DNA from 4 places in the Sporosarcina pasteurii genome. Region 4 is predicted to be linked to each of the others. Evidence: riboswitches for the same ligand, from Rfam matches in the RefSeq annotation. Region 4 holds a riboswitch; each other region holds the start of a gene.

Region 1 (4,489 bases), 640 kb from region 4:
TTCGAATCGTTACATCCGTTAGGCCATGTTTTTTTAAGATAAGTGCATGCTCTACTTGCGGGGTCGCCATGACGCCCCCGGGAATTCCAGCTAGAGCGACAGGAATGGAATCTGTCAATTTACTAGAAACAATGGCAGACATAAAGAAAGTAAGGACAAGGATTGGCTCTAGTCCGGATAATACTAGGACCAATATGACTGGGGCAATGGTTGCCGTCTCATCCGTTCCAGGCGCAACGCCAATAATCGTATAAATAATCGCCGCGAGCATTGCGATACCAACCATTTGCAAAAGTAAGGTTATATCCATATTATTTCTCCTCCTTTGTCCCATTAAAAGTTCGTTTCGGCTGTATGATTATACTCGTAATTAAAAAGCCAATCAAGGCTCCGAACAAACCAAAAAATAATGGTTTAGGGGGTTCACTTGGGGCAATAAAATAACCGCTGAGTGTCGTGACGGAACAGATTAGTAATGCTAAAAGCAAATCCTTTATATGAACGAGATCTTCCCATACCTCAATATTTTCTTTTTCATGATCTTGGGTATTTTGATGTCCTTTTTTATGATGACTCATAAAATGACACATCCTTTCTATGATATATCCTATTGTAAATGAAATTGAGAATCATTCTCAAGAGGGAAGATATGTGTAGTTTACATGAAAGGCATCAAAAAAACTTGACGTACATCAAGTTTGAAAAAAGAATCATCCATTTTGGAGGAATGAATGATTCGCCATAAATGTAAAACGTATTGTCTATTCTATTAAATCATTTACCTAAGATTCAATTGTAAAGCACCACGTTTGATGTGCGCCTGCAGAAGCTAGCGCACTTGAAATTTCTTCCGCTTTCTCCTTTGAGTCCGTCAAAGCAAGCATACAGCCCCCATCACCGCCACCTGTTAATTTGGCCCCAAGCGCTCCCGCTTTTTTCGCAGTATGGACAAGTTGATTCAACCCATCATCACTCACGCCAATTCGAATCAATTCAGAATGATTTTTATTAAGGAGTTTGCCGAGTTCCAGTATATCCCCTTTGGCCATGGCAGATTTAGCGGCAAAAGCAATTTCTTTCATTCTTCTCAATGAGTTTTCCTTTAAAACTTCATCTTTATCGTATAGCGCTCTGACCCGACTCACTGTTTTTTGCGTATTACCAATCCTTCCTGAATCAGCAATTACAAAATGGAGAGGGGAAGTGACTTCGAGACGAACAATGTCTCCGTTTTGAAACCAGATGGGTGTATCGCTCATCGCTGTAGCCATATCGATGCCACTTGGATTCCCGTGAGCATACACTTCAGCAGTATGTACAAAGGCTGCCAGTGTCTCGTCATCTAACTTCGTTTCGAAAAAGGAAAATAATCCTCTGACAATCGCGACAGCAATCGCCGCACTAGATCCAAGACCTTTCCCAATAGGAATTTGGGAATGAATCGTTATCTTTAGTTTGTCACAAGGACGATTTAAATCGCTCAAAACTTGTTGGATACAGGCGCTGATTCCTTTTAATTTTGTAGGAATCTGTTCCAACGGTCCGGTATAAAACGTAGATTCTACGATGATGTCACTTGTTATTTCTTCAATGATAGCCTCCACTTTGAGTGGAAATGGCAGCGCAATAGCCGGATTTCCATAAACAACTGCATGTTCTCCGGTCAAAATGATTTTACTATGTGAGAAACCACTTGTATTTCTTTTTGATGCTAAAAAATCTTCCAACTACAATCACCTTTTCTTTGCTTCAGCCGTCAGCAAATTTAATAAATTGATTTTAACTGAAGTAGTATATATAGATTACCCAAATTTAGACTTGATGTATATCAAGAATCCGTGAAATTTATACCTTTTCAAAAAAAGTTTCATCCTTTTCTAAAACGAACTTCTCTCTAGATAATGAACAACCCAATCAATGAACAAAAGCTGGGATTTTCGGCGAAAACATATGACGTTGATTTTGAGTGCTTGGTTCCAATGCAATTTTGTATTGTTTTAGAGGTGAGTTAATTTTTGTATATTCAGAATAACATTGACATTCAGTTAAAAGATATGTAAAGTATTCATTACCAACTTAATAAGCAACTTTCTTATCCAGAGAGGTGGAGGGACTGGCCCTTTGAAGCCTCAGCAACAGACTTTTAAAGTACTGTGCTAATTCCAGTAGCGTACAGCTTGGAGATAAGAAGAGTGAAACATTGATACCATCAACCTCTTCTTATCAAAAGAAGGGGTTTTATTTTTGGTAAATATAAAAAGCACGACTTATTAAAGAGGAGGAAATGAAATGAAACGCAGTTTGGAGCAAAGGTTAAAAGACGGTCCGGTAATTGTAGGAGAAGGGTATTTATTTGAATTAGAGCGAAGAGGTTATTTACAAGCAGGTTCATTTGTGCCCGAGGTTGCGCTAGATAATCCCGATGCGCTGAAACAGACTTATAGGGATTTTATGAATGCTGGCTCAGATGTTGTGTTGGCATTTACGTATAATGCCCACAGAGAAAAAATGCGTATTATTGGGAAAGAGGAATTATTGGAACCATTGAATAGAAATGCGATTCGTTTGGCGAAAGAAGTTGCCAAAGAACATCCGACAGAGGAAGCGTTGGTAGCGGGGAATATTTCAAATACGAATATTTTTGACCCAGAAGATCCGGCATCAAAAGACCAAGTGAGAAGCATGTTCGCTGAAATGGTAAAATGGTGTAAGGAAGAGGAAGTTGACTTCATTAATGGTGAGACGTTTTATTACCATGAAGAAGCTGTGATTGCTTTAGAGGAGATTTTAAAGCATGATTTACCTGCAGTCATCACGTTAGGATTGATGGGAGAAAATATTTTAAGAGATGGCTATACGGTGGAGGAATCTTGTAGAATCCTTTCTGAAAAAGGTGCGCTAGTTGTAGGGATGAACTGTTTCCGTGGTCCGGATACGATGCAACCATACCTTGAAAAAATCCGACAAAACGTGGAAGGCTATGTTGGGGCATTGCCAATCCCTTACCGTACGACAGAAGAAAATCCTACATTTTTCAATTTACCAGATGCAGGTTGCAGTTGTGAACTCCCATTAGAAACAACATTCCCAACTGCGCTAGACCCGCTTTATCATAACCGTTATGAATTAGCTGAGTGGGCAAAAGCGGCAAAAGAAATTGGTGTAAATTATATTGGGTTATGCTGTGGTGCCTCCCCGGCAATGTTGCGCGCTGTAGCGGAAGCGGTCGGCGTGGAAACAATCAACTCAAGATACTCCCCAGATATGGAGAAACATTTCCTATTCGGTGAAGATGAAACACTGAAAAAGCATAATTTGGAGTATCGCGTAAAGGCTTAAGAGAGGGTAGTTACCTATCCATGATTTATGCTGCAATACAGAGTTCTTATCGATATAAGTAATCAACAGAATATGCTACTATAATGACAAGCGACCAAGCCCATGCTCCTTACGAGGACAGGGCTCTTTTTTATTGATAAAAGTGCTAGGTTCCCATTGAATATCGAACTGTTCTAAAACCTAGCCATAAGTTTATAGAGAAAGGAGATGAGATGATGCAACCTTTTAGTCTAGCGGTTCTCGATTCACTAGTAGATCAAATCGCTGTATTGGATCACGAAGGGGTTATTATTGCCCAGAATCAATCGTGGGTTAGTTTCTCCAATGAAAATGGCGGTGATTTACGCAAGACTGGGGTAGGCGTTAATTACATTGCTGTTTGTCCTCAAGAGATTCAAAACGGCATTATAATATGCAAATGAGAAAGAATTATTTCGAAAAGCAGATCAGGCTTTGTATAGAGCAAAAAAGGATGGCAGAAACTGCGTGCGCTTTTAAATTCCGGTAATCTTCTCAGAAAAAATCACTCTGTTGTAAAACAGTCACAATTAGACTGTTTTTTTGTGCGAAGATGATATATAATAATCCCATCTATATTCGTGAATAGGTTTAATTGTAACGTTGAAAGGTTATTTTTATGTTCATTTTCACCCTAAAAGCGAATTAGTTTACAGTTTTAATTATTTATGTTCGTTATTATGGCGAAGGAAGAGGGATTGTTATATGGGTAGATTAGAGAATAAATGGATGCGTGCTGTACTGCCTGCGTTATTGATTCACTGTAGTATTGGTACAGTTTACTGCTGGTCGTTGTTTAAGAATGACATTGCTTCCTACATTGGAAAACCTATTGGTGAAGTGGAATGGGCATTTAGTTTAGCGATTTTCGTTCTGGGCATGTCCGCCGCTTTTGGTGGAAGATTCGTGGAAAAAGACATTCATAAGTCATCTCTGCTTGCGGCGCTATTTTTTGTCGTTGGAATGGCCGGAACAGGTTTCTTTATTTATCAAAAGTCACTGATTGGTATTTATATTTCCTACGGGATTGTGATGGGCATTGGTCTGGGGATTGGTTATTTAACGCCGGTGAAAACGTTAATGCTTTGGTTTTGGAAGCAAAAAGGGTTGGCAACGGGATTTGCGGTTGCAG
Region 2 (4,489 bases), 910 kb from region 4:
TTGTCGTACGAAAAGGTGTATTGTCATTTACTAGTGACAATACACCTTTTTGTATAGATGCCTATGCGAATTTCAATAGGATAACTTATATAAATGCAAAAGTAGGAATCCCGCTAATCGGATCCCTACTTTTATTTCATGTAATGGCTAGCGCTTCGCTGATTCCGTTTTCTCCTGATTTTAAAAAGATTCGCGCCAAGTTCATTTAAAACGATAGCCGCCAGTATAATCAACGTCCCTATCCACTGTAGCGGAGTTACTATTTCTGACAGAATTGCGCTTGCTAATAAGATCGTAACCGGTAATTCAATCGATGTTAATATGTTTGCGAGTCCTCCTGAAATTAATGGAGCACCTACTGCGAAAAATAGTGGTGGAAGAACAGCACCAAATAAAGAAACGCCGATGGAAACGATGATCAAGTTCCATTCCAAAGGCAACACTGTCGAGATATCACGTATAAACACAACAAACACTAGGATGGTTGATCCAGTCACCATAAATGCACCGCGTGTCAACGAATCCACATTGACAGCAACCTTTCCGCTGAAAAAGATAAATCCTGCATAGGTGAATGCAGAAAGGATTCCAAACACAAAACCTCTTATAGGTAGTCCCTGAATATCACCGTTAATAATATTCGAAGCGAAAAAGACGCCTATTAATATGAGGATAATTGATAGAATTGTGATTGGTGCGGGCGCGATTTTGCTGAAAATCCATTCCAAAATGATCCCTATCCAAATGAATTGAAACATTAATATAATTGCCAATGAGGCGGGCAAATATTGCATCGAAGCATAATAAAATATAGTCGTTAAACCGATAAAGCAGCCGGTCATCATAATTTGAAAAATATTTTTTAATGTGATTCCTTTGAAGCTAGACCTTTTAAGTAGCGAAATAGACCATAATAATATAAAAGAAAACGTCATTTGAACGATGTTAATTTGTCCAAGTGTATAGCCATAGCCGAATCCAAGTTTTGCAAATACAGGTGTGAAGCCGAAACATGCCGCCCCTATTAATACAAAAAGAATGCCTTTATTCCATTTCATGATGTTACCTCCTTGATGCTTGAGACGAACTGTTCTATTATATCATGAACTAAAAAATAACCTGAAGCGGCTATTCTAGGTAAAGTGGGCCTGTATGACAATTCATGTATCAATAGAAACATAAAAAAGTAATCCCACCACATATTTATAGGGTGGGATTACTAGCAGTTAGGTTGTTGAACGAGAGTCCTATGTATCAGAAGTGATTTCATTTTTTAGAGACTGGTCGAACAGTCCCTCTTTATTTACTCTACAAACTGTACTTTTTCCAAATGATAAATTCCACCCGAATTGATTGAGAAACCCTTGATCTTATTACTAACACCTGTTAAATACTCCCTATAATCTAAAAAGAGCATCGGTGCATCTGCGATAATTTCTTCCTGCGCTTGTTTATACAATTTCAATCGTTCTTCTTCGTCAGTTGCTGCTCGACCTTTGTCCAGCAAATCATCAACAACAGATGAACCATACCACATCGCATTTGGCGGAATCCCCTCAGTAGATGAATGGAATAAAGAATACAAACCATTGTCTGCATCTGCTAACGGATTCGTCCACCCTAACATGTACATATCGTGGTCGCCGGACTTAAGTTTTTCTATATAGGTTCCAAATTCCATTTGTTCAATCGTCAATTCTACATTTATTTCTTTTAAAGTATTTTGAAGAATGATTGCTGTATCAATACGTTGCGGATTATCATTCGTCCAAAGCGTGGCTTTAAATCCATCTGCATAGCCTGCTTCTTTCATCAATTTTTTGGCTTCTTCAATATTTTGGTCAATGCCTTTTATGTCTTCTGAATACCCGAATACTCCAGGTGCAAGAGGTCCTTCAGCTGCAATGCCATATCCATCATAAACACCGTTAATAATTTCCTGTTTATTGATGATCATTGACACAGCTTTTCGCACCAAAACATCATCAAATGGCGCTTTACTCATATTAAATCCGATAAATGAAAGCCCTGTTGAAGGGGTTTGTACCACTGTTGCATAGTCACTATCATTTAATTGAGGAACTTCGCTCGGTTGCACAGGATCTACGATATGAACGAATCCACGCTCCAAGTCTGCATTACGGGTTCCGCTTTCCGGGATAATTTTGAAAGTTACTGTATCGACAAGTGCTTCTTCTCCCCAATAATTCTCATTTTTCACAAGTTTTACTTCCTCGCCAGGTGTCCAACTATCAAACTTAAAATGTCCGGTTCCAACTGGATTTTCTGAAATAGCTGTACCAGGTTTTTGACCATTCTTTATTGCCTCGTAATCTGCTTCAATTGCTTTCGGGCTAATGATTGCGGCCCCACTATGGGATAGATGTGCCAAAATTGGTGAAAACGGATATTCTGTCTTAATGCGAACGATATACTCATCTACCACTTCTACTTCAGAAATCATTTCAAAATAATCATATTTTGATGAAGCAACTTCTGGATCGAGAAGGCGTTCTACATTTATTTTCACGGCTTCCGCATTAAACGCTTCCCCATCATGAAAGCTTACACCTTCTTGCAAGATAAACTCATAAGTCAAATCGTCAATCACTTTCCATTCCTTCGCCAAACCTGGAATTAACTTATTCTCACTGTCACGTTTAATGAGCCCTTCAAAAATTGGTTGTTGAATGTTATGTGACGGCACATCATTCGAGCCAGCCGGATCTAAAGTACTCGCGTCAGAATGAACAGCGACAACAAGGTCCTTTTCTATCTTCCCGTCTCCTGGCTGATCGTTCTCCGCTTCACTACCGCCGCCCGCGCAAGCTGCTAGTATCATAGTGAACGACAATATTAAAACACTTAACCACTTCTTACTATTCTTCATGATGTTGAATCCTCCTAGATATTTTATATTTTTATATAAATTATGTTTTTAGCATAATTATATCTAAATGGTAATGCTCTAAATACCAGGCTCTACCGTTTTCCAAAATAAAAAGAACCCTCAAACAAGAAGAGGGTCCATTCGTAAAGACAATCTTCTCATCTGCCAGGTATTATGAAAATACCTATTGGAATTAGCACCATACCTAAAAAGGCTGGTTGCTGAGACTTCTAAGGGCCATTCCCTCCATCTCTCTTGATAAGAATTGAAAGTATTTAATTATTTAAAAACTAAGTGTTCTTACTATATCATGTTCTAAAAAACAAAACAAGTAGAAAAAGGTAGAATAAAGTCAATATTAACTTCAATCCATCTATTCATTTCTCGTTGCTAGATGCTTAATGTTTCCCTGCATAAAATTGACGGTGGAGTTCGCGAACTTGCTCCGCGAGTTCTAGAACAGGGCCCTCTACTGTAATATCACGCAGTACATCTCGGATTGGAAGATTACGCACGCGCGATTCCGATACATTGATCCCCATTTCGCTCAACCATTGTACCAGCTGCCCGGATGAACTGACATAAACAATTCGCCCCAAACCTACCCAACCGTGGGCTGCAGCGCACATAGGGCAATGTTCACCCGAAGTATATACTGTCGCCTTCTCTCTTTCTTCCAACGTCATATTCTCGGCTGCCCAACGCGCCAAAGCAAATTCCGGATGTTGGGTGTGATCACCACCTCCAACACGGTTACGGTCTTCCGCAAGCACGTCCCCGCTGGCTGACACTAGAACTGAACCAAATGGCTCGTCACCTTTCTCCAGAGCAACTTTTGCTAGTTCAATGCAACGTTGTAAATGCTTTAAATCTTGATCATTTATCATGAATAATCCTCCTTGTACTAATGCTTTGAACTGGACCTTCTTATACTCTATCCGCTGAAAGTTCTTTGATAATCAAATTGTGCTGTTTGTATACATAATATAATGGGACAGGGTTTACGCCTATCCCACCATACGTCTTATTGTGCCAAATCGATAATTCGCCCTTCAATCATTGGAGTAATATTTCCTAAAACACTTAAATGTTCGGCAAAGTTTTCCCAATCACTTTGGCCTAAATCCGTTACTCTACCTGCTTCATATGCTTTTGCAAAAACTGTGTATCCGTCTCCGCCTTTCGCGGTAAATGCATTTGTCGCTACGGTATAAGTCTCATGATCACTAACTTCCGTATAAGTACCATCTACATTTTTATAGGCTACGGAAACAACCCGCTCACCAGAGGCTTTTCCTGAATCGAATGTCACTTTTGCACCTGATACATGTAAGAAACCGCCATTTTCGCGCGGGTATTCTCGGAAACTAATTTCAAATGCTTCTTTTAATTCAGCGCCAGTTAGGTCCATCGTTGCTAACGTATTGCCAAATGGAAGAACTGTAATTACTTCTCCAATTGTAATTGGACCCGCATCAATTGCAGCCCTTATACCGCCACCATTTTGTAATGCCATCATAACTTCTGGATTATACATTTTCGCTTTTGCTAGCATACCGTCTGTTATCAAGTTACCTAATGCTGTTTCATTTTTACGTA
Region 3 (4,489 bases), 390 kb from region 4:
AACGCCGCAAATACAAAACTTAATTCCGACGGCGTACTTTAATACAACGCCAGCGGCAGCACCGATTATCGGCTTGGTTGCATCTGCGGTGATGGCAGTTGGATCAATCCTTTATTTAAAACACCGTGAAAAAGTGTTGAGAGCAGCGGGCGAGGTATTTATCGAACCGGATACAAAACATAAGCAAGAAGAAAGAAAAAACTATCCACCTATTCTTCTATCTTTACTGCCATTAGCTGTGGTCGTAATTACGTTAAATTTGTTGAAGTGGAATATCGTTGTCGCACTTGGCGCAGGTATATTACTCATTTTACTCATTTCTATTAAAGAGTTTAAAGGCTTTACGAAAGCGATCAATGGCGGGGCGGGTGACTCCGTTATGGCGATGATTAACACAAGTGCCGCTGTTGGATTCGGGACGGTTGTTAGGTCAGTTCCTGGGTTCGAAAAGTTGAGTGAGATGATTTTAGGCATTAAGGCAAACCCATTAATATCTGAGGCGATTGCTGTCAACGTGTTAGCTGGGGCAACGGGTTCAGCATCTGGCGGATTGGGAATTACGCTTGAAGCTTTAGGGAGCCATTATTATGAAATCGCTACGACGGTCGGTCCGTCTCCAGAAGCTTTCCATAGAATTGCCTCGATTGCATCTGGTGGTTTGGATTCGTTACCGCATAACGGAGCCATCTTGACGATTTTACTCGTGACTGGGATGACGCATAAACAATCTTATAAAGAAATGGCTGTAATTGCGATTGTCTTCCCAATGCTTTCTTTGATCCCAGCAATTGGGCTTGCGATATTGGGAATTTATTGAGGATTGTTTTGGGATGATTCATTGAGAAAACAAGAAGCACGCTACATGAAAGCATGCTTCTTTTTTTATGTTGATTTACGAATTAATTGTCGCGATTAATTCATCACAAGCCCGCCGTCTACAATTAGATTCTGCCCCGTCACAGCCCGGCTCCACGGTGATGCGAAGAATAGAATGGCATCTGCCATTTCTTCTGGTGTGGTTACGCTTCCAATCGGGGTGTTTTCTTTAATGATATCAAACACCACATCTGGCGTAGCGGCACTTGCATCCGTTTTAAGTAACAGCCCACCTGATACCATATTCGCCGTGATGCCATCTGGACCGAGCTCTTTTGCGATATTGCGCGTCATCCCGAGTAGCGCGGCTTTACTAGTATTGTAGTCGTGGTAAGGAACGACAGGGTGTTGGACCAAATTGGTTCCGATTGTGATAATGCGTCCAAACTTTGCTGCCGCCATATCTGGCCTACCTGCCTGCAATGTGTTGAGTGTTGCTTTGACACTGCCTTCAAACTGTTGATTATAATCTTCCCATTCAATCGTATCTAATTGTTTTCTTGCGTCGCCATTGAATGAAAAATCGATCAGTGCATTGTTGACGATTGTTGTAATGGATTGACCAAAATGTGCTTTTGCTTCCTCAAACATTGCCTTTACTTCTTCGCGATTTCTAACGTCCGCTTGAATCGCAATGGCCTGCTCGCGTCCGATTTCATCCACAACCGCATTTGCTTGCGCTTCTCGTGAAACATAATTGACAACTACTTTCGCGCCAACCCTTCCGAATGCTTTAGCAACGGCCGCTCCAAGTCCACGGCTACTTCCTGTTACGAGTACTACTTGATCTTTTAGCTCCACTTTCTACAGCTCCATTCTAGCTTCAGGAGGCAGATGCTCGAGTCATAAGCCAAATTAACTGCGTAGCAAAAAACGCTACTCCGTTAATTCGTCTTATGCTTGTCGCATCTACCCGCCTCCTTCAGCCTTCATTGTTTTGTATAGCCACAAAAAAAGACCACTGGAGGAGTGATCTGCATACAGAAAAAATTCACTTCCCTCCGCCGGTATCAACCGGATCAGGTTCTAAGGGTCAGAGTAACTCTTCTCAGCCAAAAGGCGCCCCCAGTGATCTACTATGATGTGATTACCATAATTTTACCACAAATCTTACTTTTGTGAAATAAAGTGAGAGTTTGTCAGTTTTGGTCGATAAATAAAGGAATCCATTTCTATCAGTCTCTGCTGACCATAAAAACATGAAACAATTCCGACCTTGACAGTTTACTAGAAGTTAGGTATGATGTAAATATTCTTAATAAACTTAATATTATTCCTTATCAAGAGTCAGGGGAGGAACTGGTCCTACGATCCTGCGGCAACCATCCTATTTGTGATAAACAAATGCGAAAAGGTGCTAATTCCAGCAAATGTTCAACATTTGAGAGATGAGGAAGAGCGTGTAATAGATAAACCTCTTCCTTTGTAGAAGAGGTTTTTTTGTATGGTTCAAGATGTTATCAGGTCGTTATCAACCATTAAACCTAGTTTGTTTATTGGTTAAATATAGTTTAATAAAATAAATGGACAGGAGTTTATTCACATGACAAAAAAGAGAATTTATTTAAACGCATTTGACATGAATTGTGCAGGACATTATTCGGCGGGATTATGGACACATCCGGACGATCAAGCTTCCACTTATAAGGATGCAGAATATTGGACGCATGTGGCGCAAGTATTGGAAAGAGGTCGTTTTGATGCGATTTTTATAGCGGATGTATTAGGGGTGTATGACGTATATGAAGGATCGCGTGATGCAGCGATTCGGCATGGCGTTCAAGCGCCACTAAACGATCCAGCGTTCGTCGTTCCGATTATGGCGCAAGCAACAAAGCATTTAGGTTTTGGATTAACAGCTTCCACAAGTCACGAGCATCCCTATATTTTTGCGAGGCGCATGTCAACGTTGGATCATTTAACGAAAGGCCGAATTGGCTGGAATGTCGTAACCTCTTATTTGAAGAGTGCCTCTAAAAATATTGGAAAAGAAAATCAAATCGGTCACTCGGAACGTTATGCAGTTGCGGATGAATATATGGAAGTCGTTTATAAACTGTGGGAAGGCAGCTGGGAAGAGGACGCCGTTGTGGTCGATAAAGAAAAAGGCATCTATGCGGATCCAGATAAAGTTCATGATATCGAGCATGAAGGGAAATATTTCAAAGTGCCAGGTGCACATTTAAGTGAACCTTCCCCACAACGAACGCCTGTCATTTTCCAAGCCGGTGCTTCCAATACAGGACAGAAATTTGCGGCGAAACATGCGGAACTTGTCTTTATAAGTACCCCAACGCCACAAACGACAAAGCAAACAATCCAATCCTTGCGACAAGAAGCCGAGGCAGCGGGACGAAATCCTGAGGATGTAAAAATTATTGCGTCCTTCACACCCATTATTGGTGAAACACAAGAAGCTGCGGATCGGAAGTTTGAAGAATATAAAAAACATATTAGTTATGAAGGTGCCTTGGCATTATTCGGCGGGTGGACGGGAATCGACTTTTCCGGGTACGACCCAGACGATAAACTTGAATACGTAAAAAGCGAAGCCATTCAATCCGTTGTGGAAAACTTCACCAATGCAGACCCAACGAAAGAATGGACAGTTCGGGAGGCGGCGGAATTTGTGGGCATTGGCGGACTAGGTCACGTTGAAGTAGGAACGCCAGAAAGCATTGCGGACGCGATGGAAGCATTGGTCGCTATCGGAATTGACGGCTTTAATATTTCTTACGTCATTTCTCCTGGAACATTTGAAGAGTTTGTTGACCATGTCGTACCCGTTTTACAAGAACGTGGTCTCGTACAGAAAGAATACGAAGAGGGGACGTTCCGAAAGAAACTATTCGGCAATGACCGCTTACCAGAACATCATACGGCGAATCAGTATAGAAAGCAGCCTGTTTTAGTTTAATAAAAAGCGCGTGTCACAGTTGTGTGGCACGCGCTTTTTTAAACTAGTTGCTGAAATACTTATGAGGAAGTCGGTTAATGGTCGACTTCTTTTTTATCATCAATCAAAATCCAGTTTGTAGTCCCCAGCTTGAATCATCTTTAATTGCCTAGAAAATACATAGATGAGACCAAGATTCAACAAGAGTGGCAGAATGAAGAAAGTGGTGAGCATAATGGTAATGTTTTGCAGCGTCCATCCACCTTCTGCAAAAGTTATGTAATTTAATGGTCCGACTAAACCAGATAAACCAAATCCAGCACTGTAAGGTGTTCCTTGAATATTTAATACGCCTGCTAGTGCACCTAGAATGGCAGCAGTGATGAGCATTGGTAAAGCGATTTTCGGTTTCATTAAAAAGTTTTTCATTTGAATTTTTGGCGAACCTAATACGTGAGCGAGTGCGGTTCCCAGGTTATTTGCTTTATAACTGGCAATGGCAAATCCTACCCCAGTTGCGACAATCCCTAAGTTCGCTGCGCCAGATCCAATTCCAGATAGCATAATTACTGTCGCCACACCTACTGTCGAAATTGGCGATAAGATAATGAGACAGAAAATAACTGCGATAATGGCGCCCATCAAAACCGGTTGTAAGGTTGTGACATGTTCGATGCCAGTGCCAATGATGCCAGTAGAACTTTTCACATAAGGAAG
Region 4 (4,489 bases):
AAACGCTCATTGAGGATTTATTTGAAGTGTCGAAAATGGCGAGCGGAAACTTAGAACTCCATAAACAAAAGGTTGATTTAACGCAGTTATTGCAACAAGCATTGGCAGAAAATGAGGAAGAGATTTCAAATTCATCACTAGACTTTCGGGTACAATTACCAGAATCCGCTCTCGTTGCAGATGTGGATGGGCAAAGATGGTGGCGCGTGTTGGACAATTTAATTGTCAACGCGTTGAAATATTCGATGTCCGGTACGAGGGTTTATCTTTATCTTGATCGTGTTGGTGACCGTGCTCAATTTGTTGTGAAAAATATTTCTAAGTATGAATTAAGTGAAAATAGTGATGAACTGTTTGAACGATTTAAACGAGCAGACACCTCTCGTCATACAGATGGCTCAGGACTCGGGCTTGCTATCGCACAATCCATTGTCGAAATGCACGAAGGTGACATGCAAATCGATATAGATGGTGATCTATTTAAAGTAACTGTGGAAATACCGGTGGAATGAACCTTTACTGGTAGATATAGGTTGATTTTAAAAACGTCTAAGCTAAGCTTAGGCGTTTTTTCTGCTGGTGGGAATTATAACTTTTCATAAAGTCTTGCAAAGTAAAGACAGCAGATGGTCATTTTTACTTAGATTAGCTTTACATAAAAACGGCTAAACTATAGCACATAGGAGCGATTGTTTTTGTAATGTAAGAAATCTCTAGTACTCGTAGAGAAAAGTTTCCATTATCTTTGTAAAAGGAGTGATGAGAAATGTCAATGAGGCATAAAAATTATCCGAACAAAGCTGATTACGAACCAAACGTGGACAAATATACAGTAGACACTGGCGAATTGCCGCTTTCTGATCCAGCCGAATCGAATGCTACAGAAGTGTTTCGAAAGAATGAGGCGAAAACTGAAGAAGGGCAAGTACAGTCTGCATTTGGTCAAAATAAGAATAGAAATTCTTAATCGTATCGCCGCTGAACATTATATGTGACGTTGTTTGGCGGTTTTTTTGATTGGCTATTCCTTGGTGTTAATCTTCCTTGTTCAATCTTAAGTTTGTCTGATATTAGTTAAAATCTGTAAATAAAAGTATTTTTTCTATGACTAATCACCTAAAATCGAAATGTAGTGTTGACAATTACATTTTTTCAGACTATAATAATTTTCAATCAATTAAATTTATAAATGATTTTTTTACAACTACATAGATCTCTTATTAAGAGCGGCGGAGGGAATAGGCCCTATGAAGCCCGGCAACCAGCAGATATCTATCTGAAAAGGTGCTACATCCTACAGGTTTACCAAACCTGGAAAATAAGAGGAGGAATTTTTCGGCCCTCTTCTTATGAAGAGGGCTTTTCTTTATTTTATTAAGGGATAAACCATAGATTTAGATCACAATAAAACCGAGTATACATATTTGGTTAATATAAATTAGTAGGAGGAAATGATAATGAAAAAATGGATTAAATTATTAACAGTCATTGTTAGCGTAACGTTCATCTTCGCGGCTTGTTCATCCGCGGGGGGAGAGGAAAAGAATAAACCGAAAAAAGTTGTTTTGGATTATGCATATTACTCGCCGACAAGCCTTGCGCTTAAAGAGTTTGGCTGGGCAGAAGAAGTATTTAATGAAGAAGGCATTGAAGTGGAATGGGTGCTGAGTCAAGGAAGCAATAAGGCGCTTGAGTTTTTAAACTCTAAAAGTGTCGACTTTGGTTCAACGGCAGGCGCAGCAGCATTAATTGCGAAGTCAAACGGTTCTCCAATTGAGTCTGTTTATATTTTTTCAAAACCTGAATGGACAGCGCTTGTGACAACGGGCGATTCAAACATCGCATCAGTAGAAGATTTAAAAGGAAAGAAAGTAGCTGCAACATTAGGTACCGACCCATATATTTTCCTACTTCGTTCATTGGAGGAGGCAGGATTGTCATCAAAGGATTTGGAAATCGTGAATTTACAGCACTCAGATGGAGCGAATGCACTTTTAACAAATCAAGTCGATGCATGGGCCGGGTTGGACCCGCATATGGCAAAAGTTGAAATTGATTCTGGTGCGGCATTATTTTTACGCGATCATGATAAAAACACATACGGAACGTTGAATGTACGATCCGAATTTGCGGAACAACATCCAGAAGTTGTTGAAAGAGTAATTGAAGTATATGAAAAGGCAAGAAAATGGGTTGTAGAAAATCCAGAGGAAGCCGCTGAAATCCTAGCAAAAGAGGCGGATATGGCACTTGAAGTTGCACAAAAGAGTCTAGAACGAAACGACTTTTCGGACCCGATCCCAGGCGCGAAGCAAATTGAAGCACTGAATGCAGCTGGTGATGTGTTGCAGGCTGAAAATGTCATTAAAGAAAATGTTGATGTTGAAAAAATTGTTAATGAATTAATTATTGATCGGTATTCAAAAAAGGCAATCGAATGAAATAGGGGGAAAAGACATGACGGTCAAAATAGATGAAAATGAATTGCTTGAAGCGAAAGAGAAGTCGGTTAAAGTCGGTGCTGAATTAAAAAAGGTGAGGGGTTTCGCACTTGGCTTCATTATTCCGGTTGTTCTTTTAGTCGTATGGGAAGCAGCTGTACGTTTCAACTTACTCGACGCCTATGTCTTTCCCGCTCCGACAACGATTTTACAAAAGATTATTGAATTAGCGAAAGAAGGTACGCTTTGGGGGCATGTAGGAATTACTTTCTTCCGCGTATTGATTGGTTTTCTAGCAGGAACGGTAGCCGCGGTAGTATTGGGGTCTGTTGTCGGCTACTTTAAATGGTTTGAGCAGCTGATGGACCCGTTAATTCAAGCATTTCGTTCGATTCCATCTTTGGCCTGGGTCCCATTGTTCATCTTGTGGATGGGAATTGGAGAGGCTTCGAAAGTGATGTTAATTGCAGTAGGTGTGTTTTTCCCAATCTATTTGAATATCGTTTCAGGTATTCAAGGGGTCGACCGCAAATTAATCGAAGTGGGGAAGATTTATCATTTCACACCGTTACAAACGGTTCGCCGAATTATTTTTCCAGCTTCACTTCCGTCGTTTCTAGTCGGTTTACGTAGCGGAGTCGGGTTAGGATGGATGTTCGTTGTCGCTGCTGAATTAATGGGAGCGAGTCAAGGGCTCGGCTATTTACTCGTTCTTGGTCAAAATACGTATTCACCAGAACTCATCATTGCCAGCATTATTTTATTTGCAATCATCGGGAAAACGACCGATTACTTATTGAAATCCTTGGAAGCCCGCGCTTTAAAGTGGCAAGACAATCTACAAAATCAACTATGACGGAGGGATTATGATGTTGAAAGTAAAACAGGCATCGAGAACATTCAATGACGGACTTGCAGGATTTAAAAATATATCATTTTCCATCCAAGAAGGCGAAACAGTAGGGATTTTGGGAACGAGCGGATGTGGGAAGAGTACGCTGTTGCGGGTTCTATCGGGGCTAGATCAGGACTTTGAAGGGGACATCGAACTTGCAGGGTTAGGCGAGCAACCTATCGGAATGATTTTTCAAGAGCCAAGATTAATGCCATGGCTCACAGTCAAAGAAAATATTCTATTCGGTGCGAAGGACGCGAAGAAAGTAGATGTTCAAGAGTATTTGAATCTTGTTGGTTTATCTGATTTCGGAGACCATTATCCAAAAGATTTATCAGGCGGCATGGCACAAAGAACTGCAATCGCACGTGCGCTTATTGGCCAGCCGGGTGTCTTACTTCTTGACGAACCATTTAGCGCACTTGACGCTTTCACTAAAATGCAATTGCAAGATTTATTGTTAAAAATACAGAAGAGCCGTTCTACAACAATGATTATTGTCACGCATGATATTGATGAAGCACTTTACTTATGTGATCGGATTTTCATCCTAGGCGGGCAGCCTGGAACCTTACAAGCACAAATGTCTATTGAGACAGCAAAACCCCGAGATAGAGGAGATTCATTCTTAGCATCAAAAAAGGCGGAAATTTTGGACGTTTTACATATCGATAAGGAGGTTGAGTGAACATGGCAATCGAAGAGGTCATTTATCCATATGAAGGTAATTACAATATAACGGCGGAACTGCCTGTACGAGAAGATTTCTCGTGGAAAGCAATTGAATCAAATTTTAGCTGGTCCGAAACTGGAAAAGTAAATATGGCTTATGAATGTGTGGATCGCCATGTTGCGGATGGTTTTGGAGACAAAGTTGCGCTCCATTACTTCGGGGAAGAGGAAGAATATACATTAACGTACCGTGAGTTGAAAGAGAAATCGGATCTTTGGGCGACTGTTTTGAAAAAGCGCGGAGTTAAAAAAGGGGATTTTGTCTTCGTCTTTTTATCAAAACATCCTGATTGTCACATCGCAATGCTTGCTGCTATTAAACTAGGTGCTGTTGTCGGACCGCTTTTCGAAGCATTTATGGAAGACGCAGTAAAAGAGCGGATTGCTGACTGTGAAGGAACTTATTTAATTGCTTCGCCGG

The links. A riboswitch is a leader RNA that binds a small molecule or an ion and turns the genes downstream of it on or off. The one in region 4 is predicted to bind S-adenosylmethionine.
Region 1: another riboswitch for S-adenosylmethionine. It lies ahead of AB1H92_RS14010 (homocysteine S-methyltransferase family protein); the one in region 4 lies ahead of AB1H92_RS01205 (aliphatic sulfonate ABC transporter substrate-binding protein).
Region 2: another riboswitch for S-adenosylmethionine. It lies ahead of AB1H92_RS12670 (glutathione ABC transporter substrate-binding protein); the one in region 4 lies ahead of AB1H92_RS01205 (aliphatic sulfonate ABC transporter substrate-binding protein).
Region 3: another riboswitch for S-adenosylmethionine. It lies ahead of AB1H92_RS02960 (LLM class flavin-dependent oxidoreductase); the one in region 4 lies ahead of AB1H92_RS01205 (aliphatic sulfonate ABC transporter substrate-binding protein).

Annotation. Positions count from the first base shown of each region.
Region 1 is NZ_CP160452.1:2,905,748-2,910,236, reverse strand. Features, by position in the region: gene AB1H92_RS14025 (tripartite tricarboxylate transporter permease) at 1-310, opposite strand, end outside; gene AB1H92_RS14020 (hypothetical protein) at 312-578, opposite strand; gene mvk (mevalonate kinase) at 783-1,727, opposite strand; SAM riboswitch class I at 2,090-2,190, shown strand; gene AB1H92_RS14010 (homocysteine S-methyltransferase family protein) at 2,290-3,339, shown strand; gene AB1H92_RS14005 (hypothetical protein) at 3,555-3,761, shown strand; gene AB1H92_RS14000 (OFA family MFS transporter) at 4,063-4,489, shown strand, end outside.
Region 2 is NZ_CP160452.1:2,639,088-2,643,576, forward strand. Features, by position in the region: gene AB1H92_RS12665 (DMT family transporter) at 132-1,058, opposite strand; gene AB1H92_RS12670 (glutathione ABC transporter substrate-binding protein) at 1,304-2,890, opposite strand; SAM riboswitch class I at 3,046-3,155, opposite strand; gene AB1H92_RS12675 (nucleoside deaminase) at 3,289-3,777, opposite strand; gene AB1H92_RS12680 (bifunctional UDP-sugar hydrolase/5'-nucleotidase) at 3,915-4,489, opposite strand, start outside.
Region 3 is NZ_CP160452.1:637,076-641,564, forward strand. Features, by position in the region: gene AB1H92_RS02950 (GntP family permease) at 1-817, shown strand, start outside; gene AB1H92_RS02955 (3-oxoacyl-ACP reductase) at 913-1,677, opposite strand; TPP riboswitch at 1,856-1,953, opposite strand; SAM riboswitch class I at 2,151-2,271, shown strand; gene AB1H92_RS02960 (LLM class flavin-dependent oxidoreductase) at 2,420-3,793, shown strand; gene AB1H92_RS02965 (PTS transporter subunit IIC) at 3,893-4,489, opposite strand, start outside.
Region 4 is NZ_CP160452.1:248,733-253,221, forward strand. Features, by position in the region: gene AB1H92_RS01195 (MFS domain-containing histidine kinase) at 1-512, shown strand, start outside; gene AB1H92_RS01200 (hypothetical protein) at 767-967, shown strand; SAM riboswitch class I at 1,215-1,325, shown strand; gene AB1H92_RS01205 (aliphatic sulfonate ABC transporter substrate-binding protein) at 1,458-2,441, shown strand; gene AB1H92_RS01210 (ABC transporter permease) at 2,458-3,297, shown strand; gene AB1H92_RS01215 (ABC transporter ATP-binding protein) at 3,311-4,024, shown strand; gene acsA (acetate--CoA ligase) at 4,027-4,489, shown strand, end outside.